Regions from separate parts of the Lysinibacillus sp. UBA5990 genome, predicted to be linked through region 2. Evidence: predicted binding sites of a transcription regulator. Region 2 holds the regulator's gene; the other holds the start of a gene.

Region 1 (6,449 bases), 420 kb from region 2:
TACAAAGATTTCACTAGTTTGAGGAAACGGGTAAATACGAAAGGCTTATGTGAAGAATGGTGAAGGCCATTAAAGTAATCTCTAAATGATGATGGGACGATTGTTGGGAAGAGGAAGCGGATCATTTATTTTATGTAAAATGCAATAAATAGCCACTTAAAATTTTGCAATAGATATAATATAGTAGAAACTCTGAATTTTTTGTATAAAAAGAAGCCGTCTCCTAGTTCTTTGAGACGACTTTTTTAGGGAAATATTAATATTTTTTGGCTTTTATTTTACCTGTCCAAGTTTTGAATCCACCTTGAAGTTGGTAAATTTGGTTGTACCCACGTTTTTTAAGAAATAGTGCAGCACGTGAGCTACGGCCTGTATTTTGACAGTATAAATATACTGGTAAATCTGGGCGAATTTCTTTATAACGTTGACGTAATGTTGTGGAAGGAACGTTTCGTGCTCCAAGAATGTGACCAGCATCAAATTCTTTTTGTTCACGAACATCGATTAGTTGTGCTTTACGATAGCCTTCAATAAATTGTTCTTGTGTTAAGTTGGTTACAGCTTTTTTGAGTCTTAGTGCATTAATACCGATGTATGCAATTATGACTACTAAAACGACACCGATTGTGATAAGTATGTCCAAGATTTTCTTACCCCTTTCTATCTTCTTTATTATTATAAAAGATGCGCTAGCGATAGTCCAATGAGTTTGATAAAATTAACTAGATTGTGGCGAATTCGTCGATATCGTTTCAAAAGCAACAACTTGAACTGTAACGTAATCTTCGTTAAGGTTGAACCGCAGGTGGGGCCTGAGGTATTTTTATAAATTGTAGGAGATGAACATATGACAACTTGGTATTTTTTAAATTCAGGGAAATGTAGTCCTTCTTTTAATATGGCACTAGATGAAGCATTACTTGATTGGCATAGTGAGGGGTTAATTCCACCAGTCATTCGTTTTTATGAGTGGGAACCAGCAACATTATCAATCGGTTATTTTCAGCAGGCTAAAAAAGATATAAATTTAGATGCTGTACGTGAGCAAGGCTTAGGTTTTGTACGTCGACCAACTGGTGGACGAGCTGTGTTGCATGAGCATGAGCTTACATATAGTGTCATCGTAACAGAAAGCTATCCAAATATGCCAGAGTCAGTGACAGAGGCGTACCGTGTGCTAAGTGAGGGAATCTTGCAAGGTTTCCATAACCTAGGGATGGATGCCTATTTTAGTGTCCCTGATACAGAGGAGAAAAGAGCAGACTTAAAGAGTCCGAAAAGTGCTGTATGCTTTGATGCTCCAAGCTGGTATGAGCTAGTAGTCGAAGGGAAAAAAATAGCGGGAAGTGCGCAAACACGTCAAAAAGGTGTTATATTGCAGCATGGTGCCATTTTATTAGATTTAGATCAGGAGAAGTTATTATCGGTCTTTAATTTTTCGAGTGAAGAAGCGAAGGATCGTATGCGCAGAAAATTACCAGAAAAAGCAGTAGCGATTAACAGTCTTGTGGAAGAACCTGTGACAGTTGAACAATGTGTCACTGCTTTTCGAGATGGTTTTGCAAAATCGTTGCAAATTGAATTAAAACCATTTACACTTTCTGAGGAGCAGTTAGATTATGTCCGTGCATTAGAAGAAAAAAAATATGCATCTGATGAGTGGAACTTCAAAAAGTAAAAAATGGTATAAAAAAAATATTTTTTAGCGTTCAATCCTTGCTATTACAAGTAGTTCTGATTCTATTGAAAAAAGCAAGAGTTGAATTGAAAATCTATATATAGTATCTTTTTTAAAGACATATACACAATATGTAGTGTTTAACAACACATGATATTGTGTATTTATTTTGTAAGGGAGGCAAAACGATGGTACTCACAAATCATCAACCCGATGTAAACAATCAATTTGAACAGTTAAACAAAGATATCGAACAATTCCCGCAGGTACACCCTGTAACGCCTGATATGCATATCACGCACAAAGGTGTATCAAGACTTGTCATGATCGATCGCTACTCGTTTAAAGACACAGAAAAGAAAACACTGAAAGCCGGTGACTTTGTTGTTTTAACGGTAAAAGCTGATCCAAAATTCCCTGCACGTGGTTTAGGGACAATTCAAAAGCTGGACATGACTACAAAAACAGCAGATATTTTGATTGAGGAAGATTATCGTAGTGCTTTAGACGATCCAAAAGAGCAAGAAACGGGTGTGATTACGCGTTCAATTGACGTGCTAGAGAAGCCTCTTGAGATTTTTTATGAACAAATCGCTAAACGAAATGCAACAGGACTGGCGATTGTTGAAAAAACGCCAGAAAAACGCCAAGAATGGTTTGAAAAATTTTATGAGCAATTAGTGTCCTTAAAGTTCATTCCAGCAGGACGAGTAATATACGGAGCAGGATCTGAAACAGATGTAACATTCTTTAACTGTTACGTAATGCCTTTTGTCGCTGATTCACGTGAAGGTATTAGTGATCACCGTAAGCAAGTAATGGAAATTATGAGCCGTGGTGGTGGAGTAGGAACAAATGGTTCCACATTACGTCCACGCAACACACTGGCACGTGGTGTAAACGGTAAATCATCTGGTTCTGTTTCTTGGTTAGATGATATTGCTAAATTAACACATCTTGTAGAGCAAGGTGGCTCACGTCGTGGAGCACAAATGATTATGCTTGCCGATTGGCATCCAGATATTGTGGAGTTTATTATTTCGAAAATGCAAAACCCACGTATTCTGCGTTACCTAATTGAAAATACAACGGATGAAACAATCATTCGTCTAGCTAAAGAAAAATTAAACTTCAAGCCACTTTCTATGCAGGAAGAAGCTATGTATCAAGGCATTGTAAACTATAAAAGCATTGAAGGTTTAGGTGGATTTGATACAGCAATTATTCGTGAGGCTGAAAATAAATTACGTGATGGTGGCACATATACTGTTCATAACTCAGAGTTCTTAACGGGTGCAAACATCTCCGTAACATTAACAAAAGAATTTATGGAAGCTGTTGAAAACGATGCTGATTTCGAACTGCGTTTCCCAGCGGTTGAAGAATACTCGAAAGAAGAAATGCACGCTTACAACACAGAATGGCATAATGTAGGTGACGTTCGCGAATGGGAGAAAATGGGTTATAAAATCCGCACATATCGCACGATCAAAGCGAAAGAATTGTGGAATTTAATTAACGTATGTGCAACATACTCTGCAGAGCCAGGAATTTTCTTTATCGACAATGCGAATGATATGACGAATGCAAAGGCATATGGTCAAAGCGTTGTAGCAACTAATCCATGTGGGGAACAGCCACTTGCGCCATACTCAGTGTGTAACTTGGCAGCAGTAAACCTTGCACAATTTGCAAATAAAGACAACCAAACTGTAGATTACGAAGCACTACGTGAAACGGTTCGTGTAGGCGTTCGTATGCAGGATAATGTTATTGATGCAACACCATATTTCTTAGAAGAAAACCGTGTACAAGCACTAGGTGAGCGTCGTGTTGGTTTAGGCGTAATGGGCTTAGCTGATTTACTCATTTATTGTGAGAAAGAATACGGTTCTGAAGCAGGTAATGCTTTAGTCGATGAAATCTTTAAAACAATTGCTGAAACAGCGTATGAGGCGTCTACAGAGCTTGCTAAAGAGCGTGGAAGCTTCCCATTCTTAGTAGGTGCTACGGACGAAGAAACAGCTCGTTTACGTAAAGCTTTTACAGAAACAGGCTTTATGCAAAAAATGCCTGCTCACATCAAGGAGCAAATTTTAGAAACAGGTATCCGTAACTCGCATTTATTAACGGTTGCCCCAACTGGTTCAACAGGAACAATGGTAGGCGTAGCAACAGGTCTTGAGCCATACTTCTCCTTCACTTACTACCGTTCTGGTCGTCTAGGTAAGTTTATTGAAGTAAAAGCTGAAATTGTAAAAGAATATTTAGATCGTCATCCAGAGGCTAATGAGCAAGAGCTTCCAGAATGGTTTGTAACGGCAATGGAGCTAAAACCAGAGGCACATGCTGATGTACAATGTATTATTCAAAAGTGGATTGATTCATCGATCTCTAAAACAGTAAATGCACCAAAAGGCTATACTGTACAACAAGTTGAAAAAGTATACGAGCGACTATATAAAGGTGGCGCTAAAGGTGGTACGGTCTATGTGGATGGTAGCCGTGATTCACAGGTACTTACGCTAAAAGCTGAAGAAAATGATATGGATCAATTATCATTTGAAGAAGAATTAGTAGAAGAACATACAAAACGTCCAGTCGTATTAGTTGATACGATTCAAGCACTAGAGTCCACGACGGTAATTGGCTCGGACGTAGGAAATACATGTCCAGTATGTCGTAAAGGAACAGTCGAAGAAATGGGCGGCTGTAATACATGTACAAACTGTGGCGCACAGTTAAAATGCGGCCTGTAAAATCGTAGAAAATGCTATCTTGTAGCTTTAAATAAAGCCATGATGAAACACCCCTTAGATTATTTTAATCCAAAGGGGTGTTTTTATGTCTTAACGAACTTTGGTTGTAATGCTGGCATTGGCAAATCAATAAAGTTTGTAGTCCGATATTGAATATCAATAGTAAAAGGAAATTTTTTATTTCAAATAGAATATATATATTGAATTAGTAGATGGGGGATAAAAAATGAATAACTATCTTAACAGAATTTCTCAAGACTTAATAAATTAAAATTTGAATCACTATTGGTCAGGATTTCAATCGGTTGCTTACGCACTATATGATAAAAATTATGTTTATTTATTTAACCATCCTAGAATGAAAAGAAGTGAACAAAATCATTATCAGATTTTTAATTGGGATGAGCGATTTATAGGTTGTACACTTATTCTCTATAATGATTATCCAACAGCAATTGTAAATATGGATTTGTGTGAGAATTATGAAAGTTTATATTCTCTTCTTGTCCATGAACTGTTCCATGGTTTTCAGTATGTGAAAGGTGAAACGCGATTTGCAGATGAAATTTTAGGAATTACATATCCGTTATCAAAAGAAAATGTGGAATTACGAAATCAGGAAAGAATCAACCTTTTTAGTGCTGTGCTAGAAAACAATATTATTAAAAAGAAACTATATCTTAATACGTTCATTGCTCTTAGAGAAAAAAGGGCTAATAAGTTCCCTAATAATTTATTATATGAAAGCTTAATTGAAACAATTGAAGGACCCGCGTGGTATGTTGAACTCAAGGCTTTCGCAGAAAAAACTCCGATAGCTTACGAATCCGTTTTAAAAAAATATGGGCAAAACCTAAAGGACAAATATGAGTCCACATCTAATATACGGAAGAGTTGTTATAGTTCAGGTTTGTTTATGTGTTTGTTACTAGATGAGTTTTCACCAGGTTGGAAAGAAAGTTTTTGGGGGGAAGAGGAAACATTATACGATATAATTAAACAACTTTCGGATAATTTAGTAAAAATAAATCAGGTAGAAATAAGTTCTGAAACAGAAGAAGTAATTAATTTTGCTATAGAATGTAGAAAAACTACATTTGAAAGCTTTGAACAACAAAAAGGAATTCATTTATTTATTGAAGGTAAAATAGATGCTAAATCTTTTGACCCGATGAATATCGTCTCATTCGAATATAAATTTTTACATAAAAATTTTCTAAAAGTAAGAATTAACAATGAAGAATATCTTGTACAGCAACCTGTAATTGCCTATTGTAAAAATCGGCTTCAAAATATCATTAAATTACATCTGATCCTAAAGAATAATCCTATTGAAAATGCCGATTCACTTACAATTGATGGAATAGGAGTAATCAAGGGAATGTATCAGAAACACGAAAATGTTTTGTATCTATATGTAAATTAGGACCATTTCTTTGTTAACTAATAAAATAATCAATCTATCGTTAATACAGTTAGTAAAAATAGAAAAAAGCTGTCATTTTGATCAATCTTCTTCAAAATGACAGACTTTTAAATACGTATAATCAAGGGATATTAATAATCAACATTCATTGTAACTCAGCATTATTTCTTCAAAGAAGCGGATAGATATTTAATTTAACATGCAAATTTGAAGGAGTATACGCCAATATGTGGAATTAAAATAATGTCCGATCTATTGTAATAAAGTTTGACGACAAGACCTATTTTGTAAAGTACTTGCTAATGACTTGTTCATTTTAAGTCTTGTTTGTTAAGGGTTCTCAGACATCCACCTAGGGGAAAAAATGTTGAAAGGGGAGAAAGAAATGAGTGTAGTAATTTTTAATGGAGAGCGTTCTGAAGAAAGTGTTCAATTTGAAAAGTTGTTATTTTCCCAGAGTAATAAAATGAGTTTTTCTAGTGTTGAAAATGCTAAACAGTTCATCGAACAAAGAGCAACTGTGAATAATCAGCCCTATGTCATTGGAGAAGATGTTCAATTTTTAAGTGTTAAGGACGAACAAACT
Region 2 (6,449 bases):
AAAGGGGATTTAACAATGATTATCGGACTTACAGGAAGTATTGCAAGCGGAAAAAGTACAGTAGCAAAAATGATGCTCGAACTAGGGTTACCGATTGTTGATGCAGATATTGTAGCGCGAGATGTCGTCGAGCCAGGAACGGAGACATTGGCATTTATTGCAGAAAACTTCGGCCAAGATATTTTACTAGAGAATGGCAATTTAAATCGGACAATGCTCGGAGACATTATTTTTCATGAGCCTGCCAAACGCAAAATTTTAAATGATATTATGCATCCGGCCATTAGAAAGGAAATGCTACGACAACGTGATGCCTATTTAGAGGGCGGTCACGAGCATGTTGTTATGGATATTCCTCTGTTATTTGAAAGTAAGCTTCAGCATTTTGTAGAGCGTATCATTGTAGTGTCAGTAAGTGAAGAGGTTCAGCTTCGACGTTTAATGGAACGCAATCATTTATCAGAAGAGGATGCCTTAGCGCGCATGCACTCACAGTTACCTATGTCTGTCAAAGAAAAGGGAGCCCATGCAGTTATTTATAATAATGAGAATTTGGAAAATACAGAGGAACAATTAAAAAAAATTCTAGCTTTCTGGGGTGTAATTTAAAGTGTTTCAAACTAAAAATGTGTAGCAAGTAAATCTTGCTACACATTTTTTTATGGGCGAATGCCATAATAAAAGATAATTTTTCAGAAAATAAGAACTTTAATAATATTAGTATATAATGTTCATCTTTTTTAAAATTGTGTTATACTAATCACCATAAAGTATATAATTAATCTGAGTATGTACTCACAGGAGGATTTTTAAATGACAGTATCAATTGCTATTAATGGTTTCGGACGTATCGGACGTATGGTTTTCCGCCAAGCGATCGTACAAGAAAATTTAAATATTGTTGCTATTAACGCTAGCTATCCAGCAGAAACGTTAGCACATTTGATTAAGTATGACACAAATCACGGAACATTTGAGGGTACAGTAGAACCAGCAGGCGATGCTTTAGTTGTAAATGGCAAACGTGTTCAAATTATTAGCGAACGCGATCCATTAAAATTACCTTGGGCTACAATGGGTGTTGATATCGTTATTGAAGCTACAGGTAAATTTAATGAACGTGATAAAGCAGCAATGCACTTAGAAGCGGGTGCGAAAAAAGTTATCTTAACAGCACCTGGTAAAAACGAAGATGTAACAATTGTTTTAGGTGTTAATGATGACAAACTTGATATTGCTAAACATGATGTAATTTCAAACGCTTCTTGTACAACAAACTGCTTAGCACCAGTAGCAAAAGTATTAAATGATACATTTGGTATTGAAAATGGTTTAATGACGACTGTTCATGCTTATACAAACGATCAAAAGAACTTAGATAATCCACATAAAGATTTACGTCGTGCACGTGGGTGTGCACAATCCATTATCCCTACATCTACAGGCGCTGCCAAAGCATTAAAATTAGTTCTACCTGAGTTAGAAGGTAAAATTCATGGTATGGCACTTCGCGTTCCAACACCCAATGTTTCTTTAGTTGACCTTGTGGTAGATTTAAATACAGATGTAACAGTTGATGCTGTTAATGCAGCATTCGTAAAAGCTGCAACAGAAGGTCCAATGAAAGGCATTTTAAATTTCTCAGTTGAACCACTAGTATCTTCTGATTACAACACAACTACTTACTCATCAACAGTCGATGGACTTTCCACAATGGTATTAGGTAACCGTAAAGTGAAAGTACTTGCTTGGTATGATAATGAGTGGGGTTACTCTGCACGCGTTGTTGACCTAGTGAAAAAAGTGGCTAATGCATTAGAAACGGTAAACGCATAATATTTTCATTTTGAGCACATTGAAATCTAACTGGTTTCAATGTGCTTTTTTTTTAAACTTTCCTTGTACTTTAGGTGCTTTAGGTTTATCATGAGCTCACTACGTGAATGCACTTTTCTTATATGTAGGAAATTTGTTATAATAGAAATATTAAATTGTTGTAAACCAGGAGAGTAATTATATGAGATGTCCATCTTGCCAATTTAACGGAACGCGTGTTGTGGATTCGAGGCCAGTAGATGATAATAAAGAAATTCGTAGACGTCGTGAATGTGAGTCATGTGGATTCCGTTTTACAACGTTTGAAAAAATTGAAGAGACCCCATTAGTTGTAGTGAAAAAAGAAGGTTCACGAGAGGAATTTAGCCGTGAAAAGGTACTTCGTGGACTTATTCGTGCCTGTGAGAAACGCCCAGTTGCGCTTGATATACTGGAGCAACTTGTCCTATCAATTGAAAAAGATCTTCGTCGTATTGGAAATTCAGAGGTACGCTCAGAAGATGTCGGTGAATTGGTAATGGATCGCTTAGCCAAAATTGATGAGGTGGCTTATGTCCGTTTTGCATCGGTCTACCGACAGTTTAAAGATATCAATGTCTTTATCGAGGAGATTAAAGATATTATTCAACGTCAAACGGAGCAGAAATCATAGAAAATAGAGAGGATGAATGACGTTGAATCATTTATATAAGGAATTGCAGCCTGGCGATCCTTTTGACATTCGTCTACCTCATGCATTTTCTACTCAAGAGCGTCAATTAGTAACATTATTCTATCAACCGTTAACGGGCTCTGACCCTATTAGCTTTTATTTAACTTTATGGGCAGAAGCAGAGCATATACCAAAGCAGCAAATGACACATTATTATTTAATGAATGTGCTTGGTCTGCCTATTGGTAAAGTGTTTGAGGCACGTATAGCCCTTGAAGCGATTGGTTTACTACGTACATGGAAAAAAGAAAATGCTGGTGAGCGAAGTTTTTTATATGAGCTACAGCGCCCATTAGATGCGGAAAGCTTTATGAAAGACCCGTTGTTGTCGATGTTTTTATTTAGCAAAATTGGAGAGCAGGCATATCGTAATTTACGGCAACGTTTTATATCCCCTGTGAGGGACGCGGATTTTAAGGATGTATCTCGTGCTTTTATAGATGTCTATAAGCCCGTTCATTCCAATATTCCATCAGATTTACAAGGGGATACGAATCGTCAGGATAAACAACAAAGGGTGTATCCCTTTTATTTGGAGCAATTTGACTTCGATCTGTTACAAGCTGGTTTATCCGAGCAATTGGTGCCATCCAATTTACTGACATTAGAAGTTCGTGAGGCTATTGCGAAGCTGGCATTTTTATATCATTTAACAGCACTTGATATGCAAAAAGTAGTGATTCTTGCTTTAGACGATGATTTAGGGATTTCACAAGAGCGCTTACGCAAGGCAGCTGCTGATTTCTACAAGTTAACGATGTCAAAAGAGCCACCAAAAATAGCGAGAGTTAGCGAGCCGTTGCCAGTAGAAGAAACCGGACAAAAATCGAAGGATCAAGAGCTACAACACTATTTAGAGACTACGGCTCCTATTCAAGTGTTGCGTGACATTAATAATGGGAAAGAACCTTTGCAAACCTCTGTACAACTTGCAGAAAGTTTAATTGTGCAGCACGGCATGCCGATTGGGGTAGTCAATGCGTTACTTGAGTATGTTATGTTAACAACGGATATGAAGTTACCTAAAAAATATGTGGAAACAATTGCGGATCATTGGGTTCGTAAAAATATTCAAACGGCTAAAGAAGCAATGGAGCTTGCACGCCAGGAGCATGATAAATATACAACTTGGAAAAACAAACCTCAAACAACCACTAAAACGAGTCAGCGAGTTAAGGGACGTTCAGGACATCAACGAGAAGAAAAAGTCCCTGAGTGGTTTTATAAACGTGATGAGAAACAAGAGGAAAGTACTTCTAGCACGATAGATTTTGAAAAAGAACGTCAAAAAATCTTAGAAATGCTAGGGAAAAGTGAATAGTAAAGAAGGTGAGCAACAATCGAACCTATAAATGGACCATTAAAACGAGCTATTAATGTACCTTCGTTTCAAGAACGCTATGAAGCCATGCGACGTGAAATTTTAGAAAACCCACGAGTACAAGAATTTATAGCACGTCATGCAGATGAATTAAGCTATGATAATATCGAACGAAATTTACCTAAGCTCCATGAATTTATTAGTCAATCTACGGAATGCTGTGGTTGTGATAACACAGAACATTGTACAAACTATTTAAAAGGCTTCATTCCTACTTTAAGGGTAGTTCGGAATACCGTTGAAATTGATTATGTACGCTGTGAGCAAAAAATCAGAGAAGAAGAGCGTCGGGATGTCGCGAATATGATTGCCAGTATGCATATGCCAAAAGATGTGCTTCAAGCAACTATTCAAGATTTAAGTATTGATGATGAGTCTCGAGTGATGATTGCCCAAAAAGCAGCACAATTTGTAAAAGCGACAAAAGAATCGGGTCATTTACCATCAAAAGGTTTTTACTTATACGGTAAATTCGGTGTAGGGAAATCTTTTGTGCTTGGTGCTCTTGCCAATGAATTAGCGTCTATTAAAATACGTTCAGTTGTTGTCTTCGTGCCAGAATTTTTACGGGAAATGAAAAATGCTATTGGCGATAATACATTGAATGAAAAAATAGACTATATTAAAAAGGCACCTGTTTTAATGCTCGATGATTTAGGGGCAGAAACAATGACCGCCTGGACACGAGATGAAATTTTAGGGACTATTTTCCATTATCGGATGGCTGAACAATTGCCAACGTTTATTACATCTAATTTTAATTATGGAGAATTAGAGCACCATTTAGCCCAATCGCAAAAAGGTGATATTGAGGTTGTCAAGGCAGGGCGTATAATGGAGCGTATAAAAGCCTTAACAGAGCCAATTGAAATGCGTGGCAATAACCGTAGGATGTAACATTGGTAGTTGCATTTTTCAACAATCGAGCGTATACTGACTCATATACTAAATATCAATATGCATTGATGAGGACATGAATTTTGTGTATCAGCTTCTAGAGAGGGAAGTCAAAGGCTGAAAGCTTCCTAGTATGAACGCATCATTTACTACCTGCTGAGCAGCGAAAGGGATAATCTTTCGCCGGTCCCTAGCCCGTTAGCTAGCCTTGAGCTTCGTCTGACTTGATAAGTCGGAAGGAAGAAGGGTGGAACCACGAGCATACGCTTCGTCCCTTTCGTGAGGGACGGGGCTTTTTTTATTTTTGTGGAAAGACCTCGCTCAATCCGAGTTGTAGAGCGCTCATATAAGCAGCCGTATCACTTTATTCACTAGTCAACATTCCATCAATCATTATGTATTCAACAAAAACAAAGGAGTGCAACGAATATGTCAGAAATGATTAAATTAACTTTCCCAGATGGCGCTGTAAAGGAATTTGTAAAAGGTACATCAACAGATGACGTAGCCTTATCAATCAGCCCTGGCTTACGAAAAAAAGCTTACGCAGGTAAAATTAACGGTGTATTAGTAGATTTAAAAACACCAATCGAAGAAGATGCTGCAATTGCTATTATCACACAAGATGATGCAGAAGCACTTGAGATTTTACGTCACTCAACAGCCCACTTAACAGCACAGGCAATTAAACGTTTATTCCCAGATGTAAAACTGGGTATTGGACCTGTTATCGATGGTGGATTCTACTACGATATTGATTCTCCTACACCAATCACTGCTGAAGATCTACCAGCAATTGAAAAGGAAATGAAAAAAATTATTGCTGAAAATCTAGAGGTAGAACGTAAAAATGTAAGTCGTGCGGAAGCACAAGCAATGTATGAAAAAATTGGCGATGAATATAAATTAGAATTACTAGAAGCAATCCCTGCAGATGAACAAGTGTCCATTTATTATCAAGGGGAGTTTTTCGATCTTTGCCGTGGTATTCACGTACCATCTACTGGTAAACTTCGCGAGTTCAAGCTGTTATCATTAGCAGGTGCCTATTGGAGAGGAAACTCTGATAACAAAATGCTACAACGTATTTATGGCACAGCGTTCTTCAAAAAAGAAGAATTAAAACATCACCTACAAATGCTAGAAGAAGCAAAAGAACGGGATCACCGTAAAATCGGGAAGGAATTAGAGCTATTTACAACTTCTCAAAAGGTTGGCCAAGGCTTACCACTTTGGTTACCAAATGGTGCAACAATTCGTCGTGTTATTGAGCGTTATATTGTCGATAAAGAATTATCACTTGGATATAAGCATGTTTATACACCTGTATTAGGTTCAAAAGAGCTTTATCAAACTTCTGGTCACTGGGATCATTACCAGGATTCTATTTTCCCACCAATGGAAATGGACAACGAGACATTAATTATGCGTCCAATGAACTGTCCTCACCATATGATGGTTTACAAAAATAGCATGCATTCTTATCGTAGTTTACCATTACGTATTGCAGAGCTTGGTACAATGCACCGCTATGAAATGTCGGGAGCCGTTTCTGGCCTACAGCGTGTACGTGGGATGACTTTAAATGATGCACATATCTTTGTTCGTCCAGATCAAATTAAA

Evidence for each region. The regulator NrdR, encoded in region 2, represses ribonucleotide reductase genes. The targets are predictions, from matches to a motif close to AACACNATATATNGTGTT.
Region 1: the regulator NrdR is predicted to act here: its motif matches at 1,802-1,819, upstream of B3D94_RS10385 (vitamin B12-dependent ribonucleotide reductase).

Annotation. Positions count from the first base shown of each region.
Region 1 covers NZ_DJAY01000011.1:590,771-597,219, forward strand. The annotation lists gene B3D94_RS10375 (rhodanese-like domain-containing protein) at 257-643, opposite strand; gene B3D94_RS10380 (lipoate--protein ligase family protein) at 848-1,678, shown strand; gene B3D94_RS10385 (vitamin B12-dependent ribonucleotide reductase) at 1,867-4,437, shown strand; gene B3D94_RS10390 (hypothetical protein) at 4,712-5,863, shown strand; gene B3D94_RS10395 (alpha/beta hydrolase fold domain-containing protein) at 6,249-6,449, shown strand, end outside.
Region 2 covers NZ_DJAY01000011.1:175,552-182,000, forward strand. The annotation lists gene mutM (bifunctional DNA-formamidopyrimidine glycosylase/DNA-(apurinic or apyrimidinic site) lyase) at 1-2, shown strand, start outside; gene coaE (dephospho-CoA kinase) at 16-609, shown strand; gene B3D94_RS08310 (glyceraldehyde-3-phosphate dehydrogenase) at 814-1,836, shown strand; gene nrdR (transcriptional regulator NrdR) at 2,018-2,488, shown strand; gene B3D94_RS08320 (replication initiation and membrane attachment family protein) at 2,505-3,869, shown strand; gene dnaI (primosomal protein DnaI) at 3,897-4,826, shown strand; gene thrS (threonine--tRNA ligase) at 5,256-6,449, shown strand, end outside.